Regions from separate parts of the Peribacillus sp. NPDC076916 genome, predicted to be linked through region 1. Evidence: riboswitches for the same ligand, from Rfam matches in the RefSeq annotation. Region 1 holds a riboswitch; each other region holds the start of a gene.
What was found. A riboswitch is a leader RNA that binds a small molecule or an ion and turns the genes downstream of it on or off. The one in region 1 is predicted to bind S-adenosylmethionine.
Positions count from the first base shown of each region.

Region 1 (3,285 bases):
AGCTGAATGAAGAGATGTCAGTAGCGTACAGGAAATCGGCTATTCCCCGAGAGTATTGTGGCACTTCAGTACCATAAGAGGAAGGTGTCCAAGTTAACTATTACCATGGATCCTCCTTAGTAAAATATATGTATCAAAAGATATGGTTATAAAATGATAATCCTATCAAATAGTTAGAATAAATTAAAACGTAAGAAAAACGGAGGACAACATGAAGAGAATCCTTAAGATCGCTAGTGCTTTTATCGGAATCCTTATCGGAGCAGGGTTCGCCTCAGGACAAGAGACCATGCTTTATTTTGTAAGCTTCGGGAAATTGGGCACAATTGGAGCTATCATTTCAGTCGTTATTTTTGCATACCTTGGAATGATTCTGATGAAGCTTGGCAGTCGTACACAAACAGATTCGCATCAGGAAGCAATTTATAAGATTTGTGGTCGCTTTCTCGGCGGTATCATTGATTATGTTCTGAACGCCATCCTACTAGGTATCGGAATTGTCATGATTGCGGGGTCAGGCTCAATCTTTAATCAGCAATTCGGATTACCTTCTTTTATAGGCACCATTCTTATGACTGTTCTTGTTATGACAACAGTTATGCTGAAAGTTGACCGTGTGATTAAGGTAATTGCATCCGTCACACCATTTCTGATTATTGTCGTACTTTTCTTATTTATTTATAGTATGTTAACAATGAATTCATCGTTTACGTCACTTGAACCACATGCACTGGAACAAAATTCAGCTGCGGGACATTGGCTAATATCTGCAATAAACTATATTTCAATAACCATAGCAATGGGGGCTTCCATGACACTTGTTATGGGTGGAAATGAACCTGATGAAAGGATATCATCCATTGGAGGACTTATCGGAGGGGCTGCTTTAGGTCTACTTGTTATGATTAGTCACCTTACTATTTTCTCACATATTCATACTGTATCGCACTTAGATATGCCAATGCTGGGAATCGCCAACAGTGTTTCACCTCTCTTAGGTATTCTGTACTCTCTCGTTCTGTTCGCTATGATTTTCAACTCGGCAGTCAGCATGTTCTACTCATTTGGAACACGCTTTTCAAATCCGCATACCACAAAATTTAAAGTAATCATCATTTCATCACTGTTGATAGGATTTATAGCAAGCTTCTTTGGCTTCACTAAACTTGTTTCCTCTCTCTATCCAATCTTTGGCTATATGGGAATTGTTCTTATTATCGTTCTCATCATTACTCCATTCCGAATGAGTCGATTAACGAAAGAAAATTAAATGGAATAACTATAAGCTCTCTAGTAAATGATATTCTAATTTATCTGTATGTTCTTCTTACACAGCTATTATTTTTGGATGTGGCCTCCTATAAATAATAGGATAATCCTTTTCGTCATATTTCTCTTGAGTTGTATAAACTAGCTTGCTTCATTAATTGAAAACTGGGCATCTATCCCCTTTTATTTCCACGAGCATCAAGCCTTTGCCATTTATTAAGTGAATAACGATTATTGCTAATGAAGCATCCAAGAAAAAGGATTGCAGTAAGATGCGGGGATACTTCCTCATTGATAGCTTTTATTAATGTCAATATAAAACTATCCAATATATACATTCCTTTCGAAAAATAAACTACTGAACTTTGCCTCACCACCTGGAATATTTCACCATAGGGTTTGGTCATGATAAGATCACTCTCGTACTATATTCACGCTGAATTTAAAATAATGTGTTTACTTGAATATAATGTTTGACTCTTATCAAGAGAGGTGGAGGGACTGTGCCCAGTGAAGCCCGGCAACCGTCAGTTAATTAACTGAAATGGTGCCAATTCCTGCAAAGCAATGTGCTTTGGAAGATGAGAGAAAGGATTGAGGATTGTTTAACCAACCTTTCTACTAATGAGTAGAAAGGTTTTTTTTGAGAAAAAGACGATCTCCCTTGGTGGAATGATATTAAGATTCCTGTTGAACTATGTAAACATCGAAATGACGCAGGAGTGATTGGGGCAATGTATCATTTTATTCAACAACAAAGATTATAAAAACTTATTATTTAAGTGTTCACCTTAGTTTATAGAGTTATAGAAGAATACAATATGAGTCGTTACCAATGGGGACTAAAGAAAATGGCCCCGGTACAATACCGGGACCACCTATTAGCCGTTTAGGAACTTTTTACTGTCCGAAAAATGGGGCATAGTTCAGATTACCATCGCTTTTTTTATTTCGACATTGCTAGCATGCCTTGTAAAATAACCTCAATACCCCATTCAAAACGTTCGATGCATCCGCCTGCGAACATATCTGATTTTAGCATCATAATCAATGGATATTTCGCTGGATCTGCTTGATTATAAAGTGCAATCATATCGTCTAAGTCCGTGCTTTCCTCTTCTACTCGACTTCCCCGTTCAAATGAATATCAATTCCCCAAGCCATACTACGTTTTCACTCATACCACCGTTTTTCAAATATTTCAGTAAGCATTCATTGATTTTTAAAGAGTTTTGACCATATGGAGAAATAGTCATTGCAAGCATTCTAGGCATACTTTAAAAAAGAGCCTCTCCAAATGTATCTTCTCTTCCACATTTGTTACTATTTCATTTATTTGCTCTTGCACTTTCTTAATACCCTGTTTTGTTTCAGTTGAGTATTTGTTTTTGCCATTCCCCATCATTCCTATTCATAATAATTCTTGTTTCTTTATTAAAGGTTGGACTGGCACAAAGGTTGATAGGCATTTAATGGTTTTTAACAATAGAGTCGTAATTCACATGAAGTATATTACAACTTTCCTTCTACAAAATTAAACAAAAGGCAACAATATTAAACAATGAAAACAGTTGATTATCAATATACAGTTTATAGGAATTATAGTGGAATAAAATCCAGTAATTTTGCACTCCTTAATTACTAAATCTTTTGAGGAGCACAGTACTTTTTAAACAGGAAAAACTACCTAAAATTTGTTCTTCTAAAATAAAGTATTAATAAAATTTTTGTAGAGTGGATTTTTAACTGCCCCTGATTTTACGACAAGATATTAAGTACATTCAATTTACAATAAGCTTGTATTAAAAATTTCTAGCATTTTGGGGGTGCAGTTTTTGACAAAACAGAAAAAGCAGAAATGGAAAAGGAATTTAGTGGTGATGACTGCCATAACCGGACTAGTGTTCTCTATATTTTATCCAGGCCTAAGTATTCCGGTTGCAGCGGTCGAACAGCCTGACCAGCCGATTCCTAAGGAAGAATCGGTCTCAATTGTTCAACTTGTAGTACCAAATG
Region 1 is NZ_JBNNIU010000017.1:33,893-37,177, forward strand. Features, by position in the region: gene proC (pyrroline-5-carboxylate reductase) at 1-77, shown strand, start outside; gene ACQKFG_RS25630 (YkvI family membrane protein) at 212-1,270, shown strand; SAM riboswitch class I at 1,747-1,857, shown strand; gene ACQKFG_RS25635 (IS3 family transposase) at 2,052-2,162, shown strand; gene ACQKFG_RS25640 (M14 family metallopeptidase) at 3,105-3,285, shown strand, end outside.

Region 2 (3,285 bases), on a different contig from region 1:
CCAAACTTTGACCCGAATAGGAAAGACCTTCATTAAATTGTTTGACCATACTTATTAGGTCAAAGGAAGATAAATCATAAACCGAAGTGGCGCCCGGGAAGTCCCCAATTTTTGAAGGGTCTCCAGTGATGATCAATATTTCGTTCAGGCCCACCGTCTGCAGACCCATTAAATGTGACTGCAGTCCAATCAAATTTCGATCACGGCATGTTATATGCACCATCGGCTCTATATTCAGTTGGTTCTTAAGTAAATTAGCCAGTGCATCATTCGATATCCTTGGTGAGGCAAGCGAATTATCCGCTAATGTAATGGAATCGACCCCTGCTTTTTTCAAAACCTCGGCACCAGTCATGAAGCTCGCTATACCTAACTTTTTCGGTGGATCAAGTTCGACTAGAATCGTCCTTTCTGTTTTGGCCTTTTCGAACAGGGGACGTTCCAATTCTCTATCATTCACTTCAATTATTTCTATTTCACGGGATTTCGTAAATTTCTCTTTCACAGGAGCCAAACTTCCAATCGCATTCTTTACAGCTTGAATATGCAGCGGAGTCGTTCCACAGCACCCTCCTATGATCGCGGCACCCTGCTCACGAAGTTCTAGGGCACTTGAACCGAAGTATTCCGGCACAGCTTTATAGACGAGCCTTCCATCCACATAATCCGGGAGGCTGGCATTTGGGTATATGGCAATTGATGCTTGCTTTGGCAAACTCACTTCTTCCAAGGCCCGAATCATATGATGTGGACCGAGACGGCAATTCACCCCCACAACATCGGCACCCAATTGCTCAAGTTTTTGAAAGGCTTCATTTAAATGGATTCCATTTTGAAGATTTCCCAGTTCATGCATCGAAACATTTGCGATGATCGGCAGTCCAGTTTCATTTTTAACGATTTGCAGGACGGTTTCCAGTTCTTCCAGGTCATAAAATGTTTCCAAGAGAATCCCATCAGGGTTTTCCATCAAAAGACTGTATAGCTGTTCACGAAAACCCCGTTTTATCTCTTCCATGCTTAAATCCGATTTCCTGATGCTCCGCTGTGCCCCTATGGTACCGAATACGTATGCCTTTCCTTTTGCCGCTTTTTTTGCAAGAATGACTCCCTGGCGATTGATTCTGCTTACCTCATCTTCCAGTCCATACCGTTTCAATTTGTTGAAATTGGCTCCGTATGTATTCGATTGAAGGATATCTGCACCAGCTTCCAAATAGGCACGGTGGATGGATTCTATTTGATCTGGGTTCGTGCAGTTTAATTCCTCATAGCATTGATCGATGCCATTTGAATACAATAAGGTCCCCATTGCCCCTTCCCCAACCAGTATTCTTTCTTTCACGTCTTTACGAAAATTCATCATTACATCCTCTCTCAAAAACAATCCTGTTTTTGTCGTATTCTATGAGTATGAGAGAAAAGGAAAAAAACCTTCTCAAAGAAGAAGGCTTTTTGAAACATTCTCCTCATCTATCAAGCTCTGCTTGCTGGATTTAGCACCTTTGCCTAAGCTGGTTGCTGAGGTTTCTTCGGGCCAGTCCCTCCACCTCTCTCGATAAGATCCATTTATATAATTTTCACAAGATTTCAAAATTTGATTATACTTAATTTACATTAATAATCTGTCAATTTCAATACCTGATCGACATTTTTTTCACTTTTGCAAAAATCATTCAACCTTTTGCAGCTTGAACCCTCTTCAGGATCCTTTGTTTCCAGTCTTCCGCTAACGAGTCTAGTGTAAGTAAAGCCTTTGCGCCTTCCAGCCCATCTCGTTTATGAAGGATTACCTCTGCTGCATAATGAACTGAAATTTTTTCCTGCAAACGATCTATCAGCACAATCTCGTTTTGTTTATTTATCGTTCCTTCTTGAAGTACTCGTGCAAAATAACCAGTTAAACTCGTTTTCAGCACAAGTTCCAAAAACTTAGGTTCTTGATTGAAATGGGAAATGGTCGAACAAAGTATCCTCCCCTGGTTAATTTGAACAATCACTTCGCCTATTTGATAAATATCGCCAATATATGTTGTTTCTTCTCTCATCCCCGCTACAGTTAAGTTTTCACCGAATGCAGGGATTTCTAGTTTTTTAGAGAATTTTTCATTCCATAATGAATAATGCTCAAAGGGGTAAAAGCACAAAACGCGATCAGGACCTCCGTGAAACTTTACATTACCAACCCCATCACCAATTATACCTGATTTAGTCACTGTCACATTATCCTGTGCTTGTTTATCCATTGCTGAAAAGATTTCGATATTCGAAAAAATTTCATGCTTCGGCTTCCCGGCATGAAGTGCTTTGATTTTTCCATTTTCCATTTTGCATCTTCCATTCAAATATATTTTTTATCATTCTGTATGTATAAATTATACTAAAAATCCATTTATTCTGTAGTTATTTATAAGAATATGAAAATGCAAAAGCCTCATGAGCCGTTAAATGGGGGAAATATCATTGATTTCCAGAAAAATTCATAGGTTAGTTTCAGTAATTTTGTTGCTATTTCAGAATTAAATATGGTAGAATATGAACACAATATATAGTCGAAAACTACAACCGTTCGCCTATATGTTGATTTTCACGATTGAATTCCTCATTGTCGCTCTTTAGGGAGCGAATTTTTTTGCCTTCATTTCCATCCACCATTTTCTATTAATCCCATTTTGTTTCTTACATCGTGATCCACTTACATATTTGCACTTTCCTTACCTATGTAAATCTCCCCCCTATTAATTCACTTTCCTTACCATTCAGAAAGCAAATTACCTTGCTAAAACAAGCAGGAAGCCGAGCGACATCATGTGTCTTCCGCTCAGCTTCCTGTTTAAGCTTGTTTCTTTTTTTTCGGTGCCACTTTCTTTCGGGTCGTCTTTTTCATTTCCGTTTCATCATGTTTCGTACGGTCAATGGATGCCTGTAAAGCCTCCATTAAATCGGTTACATTGTTGGAAACTGGTTCTTTTGTTTTGGCTGTAATCGTCGTCTGTCCTGCTTTCTTTGATTCAATCAATTCAAGCAACGCGGTTCGATAGTCATCGGTGTATTTTGCCGGATCGAAAGTAGTCGTTAATTGATCTATCAATAAAACGGCAGTATCGATTTCTTTTTTTTCAATGGTATCGTTGGCAGGAATATTCGGAACATCCGCTGTGGGGCGAACTTCATCCGGATAATGAATCGTTTCCATCACCAAGGTATTATCAACGACTCGGATTACCGCCATTTGTTCTTTAGAGCGGATGATGATTTTCGCTAACCCTACCTTATTCGATTCCT
Region 2 is NZ_JBNNIU010000002.1:610,735-614,019, reverse strand. Features, by position in the region: gene ACQKFG_RS07980 (bifunctional homocysteine S-methyltransferase/methylenetetrahydrofolate reductase) at 1-1,363, opposite strand, end outside; SAM riboswitch class I at 1,467-1,565, opposite strand; gene ACQKFG_RS07975 (MOSC domain-containing protein) at 1,677-2,327, opposite strand; gene ACQKFG_RS07970 (Ku protein) at 2,834-3,285, opposite strand, start outside.
Region 2: it holds a riboswitch for S-adenosylmethionine, as region 1 does, so the genes downstream of both, ACQKFG_RS07980 (bifunctional homocysteine S-methyltransferase/methylenetetrahydrofolate reductase) here and ACQKFG_RS25635 (IS3 family transposase) in region 1, are expected to answer to the same signal.

Region 3 (3,285 bases), on a different contig from region 1:
AAACAGGCTTTTGCATTTAAAAAATCTTTTCATTGAATTAACTTTTCCCAACCTGACAATAAAATAACACCTCCAGCTGCCGTTTTCCATTATACTTAAATGAGAAACTGTATATATGGAGGTAATACATATGATCACTCATTTTCAATGGTCACCATTGCATAAAAATCTGCCGGGATGGAGAATTTCCTTTTATTTCAACAAGAAGGCAGTCCAAGCCTTGTATCATAAAGATGGCTCCATCGAGTGGACAGACAACCCGCCTTCCGAAACAGATGAAACCAAACTCAAAAGCATGGTACATGATTTAATGATCTTCCATGTATATGAATGAATTTTCTTTACATTCATGAAATCCTTATACAGAATAAAAAAAGCTCCTTTGCCTAAACTAAAGAAAAGGCTAGGAGGGATTAATTTTGGATAAAGAAAAAATGACATTTTTGAAGGATACCGAATATGATGGCAAGGACTCCGTTTACCTGGATATCGACCGTATCATCAATGAAGGAATGGCAGGCGGAAATGTGTATGAAGTCGCTAACCTTCAGAACATCGAAGAAGCACATGATTTTTATGATGAAACAGATCCCAACGAAAATAAATAATTTAGGTGGGCTCTCTTAAGGAGGGCTCCCCTTTTTTACTTATCCCGTTCATCTCCCGCTTGCACTGCATTCCCCCTATGGAAGTTGTTTGAGTGACAAATAGAAAACATTGAAATAGCATTCAAATAGTTCCATTGTCCCTTACATTTAAAATATTTTCTTTTAATATCGATGTAATGATATGCTCTGAATCCCATTCATGCCCAGATATCTCGATAAGGGGATAGCGATTAGGTAAAACGGCCTGCTGGATTTCATGAACGGTCAGCCCTTGAGAATGCAAGCGTAAAATTTCACCTTGTAGGTTTTCCAAATAATCGAGCTTTTTCCGAAACATGTCCTTCCCATCAGGGACATGCCCAGCATGGCAGCAAAACACTTCCCCGAAGTCATATTGAAGTAACCTTTTAATGGAATCGATGATGACCGGGACAGACTCTTCCCGTAAGACAAGCTTTGTTTTTGGTGTTACGAAAAGGTCTCCTGAAAAGAGCATGCCATTACTGTGATTCAAATACACCATATGGTCCTTTGCATGACCAGGGGTAAAAATCGGCTCCCACGTTTGGGTGCGTGAATGAATGGCCTTCCCTACCGGTTCAGCTTTAAAGGCGTCTCTCTTTCCCCAGAAAATTTTACGATATTCAGGATATACGGCATCCTTTGCACAAACCTCAACCGACATCGGATGAATGAAAAGCGGGACCTTTTTATTTTCCTGTATCCATGCAGCGCCCCCGGTATGGTCTTCATGATAGTGAGTCAGGACCACTGAGTCGAAGTCTGCGGACTCATAGAATGGAATGAGCTCTTCCAATAAAATCTGTGCGCCAGTATCTATCAATAGACCATCCGTTAAAAAGACATAAACACTCATCCCGGATTTGTTCCCGCCAGGAGTCCCGTTCACACAAACCACATCATTTATCGTGTTAATCTCTAACATTCAATTGCCTCCCCATCATTACACAAATATAGTTTCATCTTCCTTTTTTTAACTTTACTATAATAAATGTATTACCACTTCACTCTTTTGACAAGGAAATTTTGGAATAATTAACCTGGACAAAAATGCTGGATTATCGCATAATTGCCCTTTTTTAACGGACCTTACTAAATTTTAATAACAAAAAATCACCCCGAAAATTTCAGAAACGATTGACATTGTCGAATTTTACAAATAATATAGATTATATTGAAAAACTTGAAATATTTTAAAATAATAATTTACTTATCGAGAGTGACGGAGGGATCAGGCCCTGTGATGTCCGGCAACCGCCCTTAGGGAACGGTGCCACTTCCTGCAGAATGATTGCATTCTGAAAGATAAGACGAGATATAATTTCGCTGCCTCTTTCTGAATGATAGGGGCAGTTTTTTAATGTTTAAGGGGGAAAGCTCATGATTGAAATCCGTTCAGTCCGAAAGGAATACGTCTCGAAGAAAAACCGAGTTATCGGAGTGGATAACGTATCTTTAACCATTCAAACTGGCGAAGTGTATGGAATTGTCGGCTACAGTGGAGCTGGAAAAAGCTCATTACTCCGCTGCTTGAATTTGCTTGAACGTCCGACAGGTGGAAATATCATCATCGACGGCATTGATTTAACCTCTTTATCAAGTAAAGAACTTCGTAAACAACGGCAAAAAATCGGAATGATATTCCAACACTTTTCACTGGTCAGTTCAAAAACCGTTTATGAAAATGTCGCTTTCGCCTTAAAGGCCGCGCATCGGTCGAAGGATGCCATCAGGTTACGTGTATTGGAATTGTTGGAAATCGTAGGGCTCAGCGATAAGAAAGATGTCTATCCGGCGCAGCTTAGCGGTGGACAGAAGCAACGGGTAGGCATAGCCCGTGCCTTAGCAAATGACCCCACTGTTCTATTATGTGATGAAGCGACTTCAGCACTTGATCCAACAACTACAAAAGCGATTTTACAATTATTGAAAAAGATAAGCAGTAAGCTTGGCATCACCATCGTGTTGATTACACATGAAATGGAAGTGGTCAAAGAACTATGCCACCGTGTCGCCGTCATGCAGGATGGCCGTGTAATTGAAGAAGGTCCCGTTTATGAAATATTTTCACAGCCTAAGCAGGAGTTAACGAAGCAATTCATTAGCAGTGTTCTGGATTTCGCACTCCCTCCGCACTTGATTGATGAAAGTAAAGGTACGATCATTAAAATTCAATTCGAAGGGCAAACCGCTGGTGAGTCGATCCTTTCGGATGCTCTCCAATCCCATTCAGTAAAGGGGAATATTTTACACGGTAAAATTGAGTATATCCAGGATGTCCCTTTAGGCATTTTAATCATCGAGTTAATAGGCGATGCCGCTCAAGTTCATTCGGCATTGCAATATATAAAAAATCGTTCCAGTTCTGTGGAGGTGCTAAAACATGTCACTGCTTGATTCCATCGTCAATATTTTACCTGATCTTAATAAAGCCTTTCTTGAAACGATTTATATGGTCGGTGTTTCCCTTGCAGTAGCCCTGTTGATCGGTTTACCGCTTGGAGTATTGCTGTTTACAACAACAAGGAATTTATTTTTTGAAAATAGTATCGTGAATCGATCTCTAGGATTCGCAGTCAATATTGTCCGTTCAATCCCTTTCATCATTCTCTTGGTCGCCCTCCTTCCTTTAACGGATCTTCTAACTGGATCGACG
Region 3 is NZ_JBNNIU010000001.1:622,075-625,359, forward strand. Features, by position in the region: gene ACQKFG_RS03135 (YheC/YheD family protein) at 1-67, shown strand, start outside; gene ACQKFG_RS03140 (YheE family protein) at 131-334, shown strand; gene ACQKFG_RS03145 (hypothetical protein) at 420-608, shown strand; gene ACQKFG_RS03150 (MBL fold metallo-hydrolase) at 730-1,554, opposite strand; SAM riboswitch class I at 1,837-1,941, shown strand; gene ACQKFG_RS03155 (methionine ABC transporter ATP-binding protein) at 2,010-3,026, shown strand; gene ACQKFG_RS03160 (methionine ABC transporter permease) at 3,013-3,285, shown strand, end outside.
Region 3: it holds a riboswitch for S-adenosylmethionine, as region 1 does, so the genes downstream of both, ACQKFG_RS03155 (methionine ABC transporter ATP-binding protein) here and ACQKFG_RS25635 (IS3 family transposase) in region 1, are expected to answer to the same signal.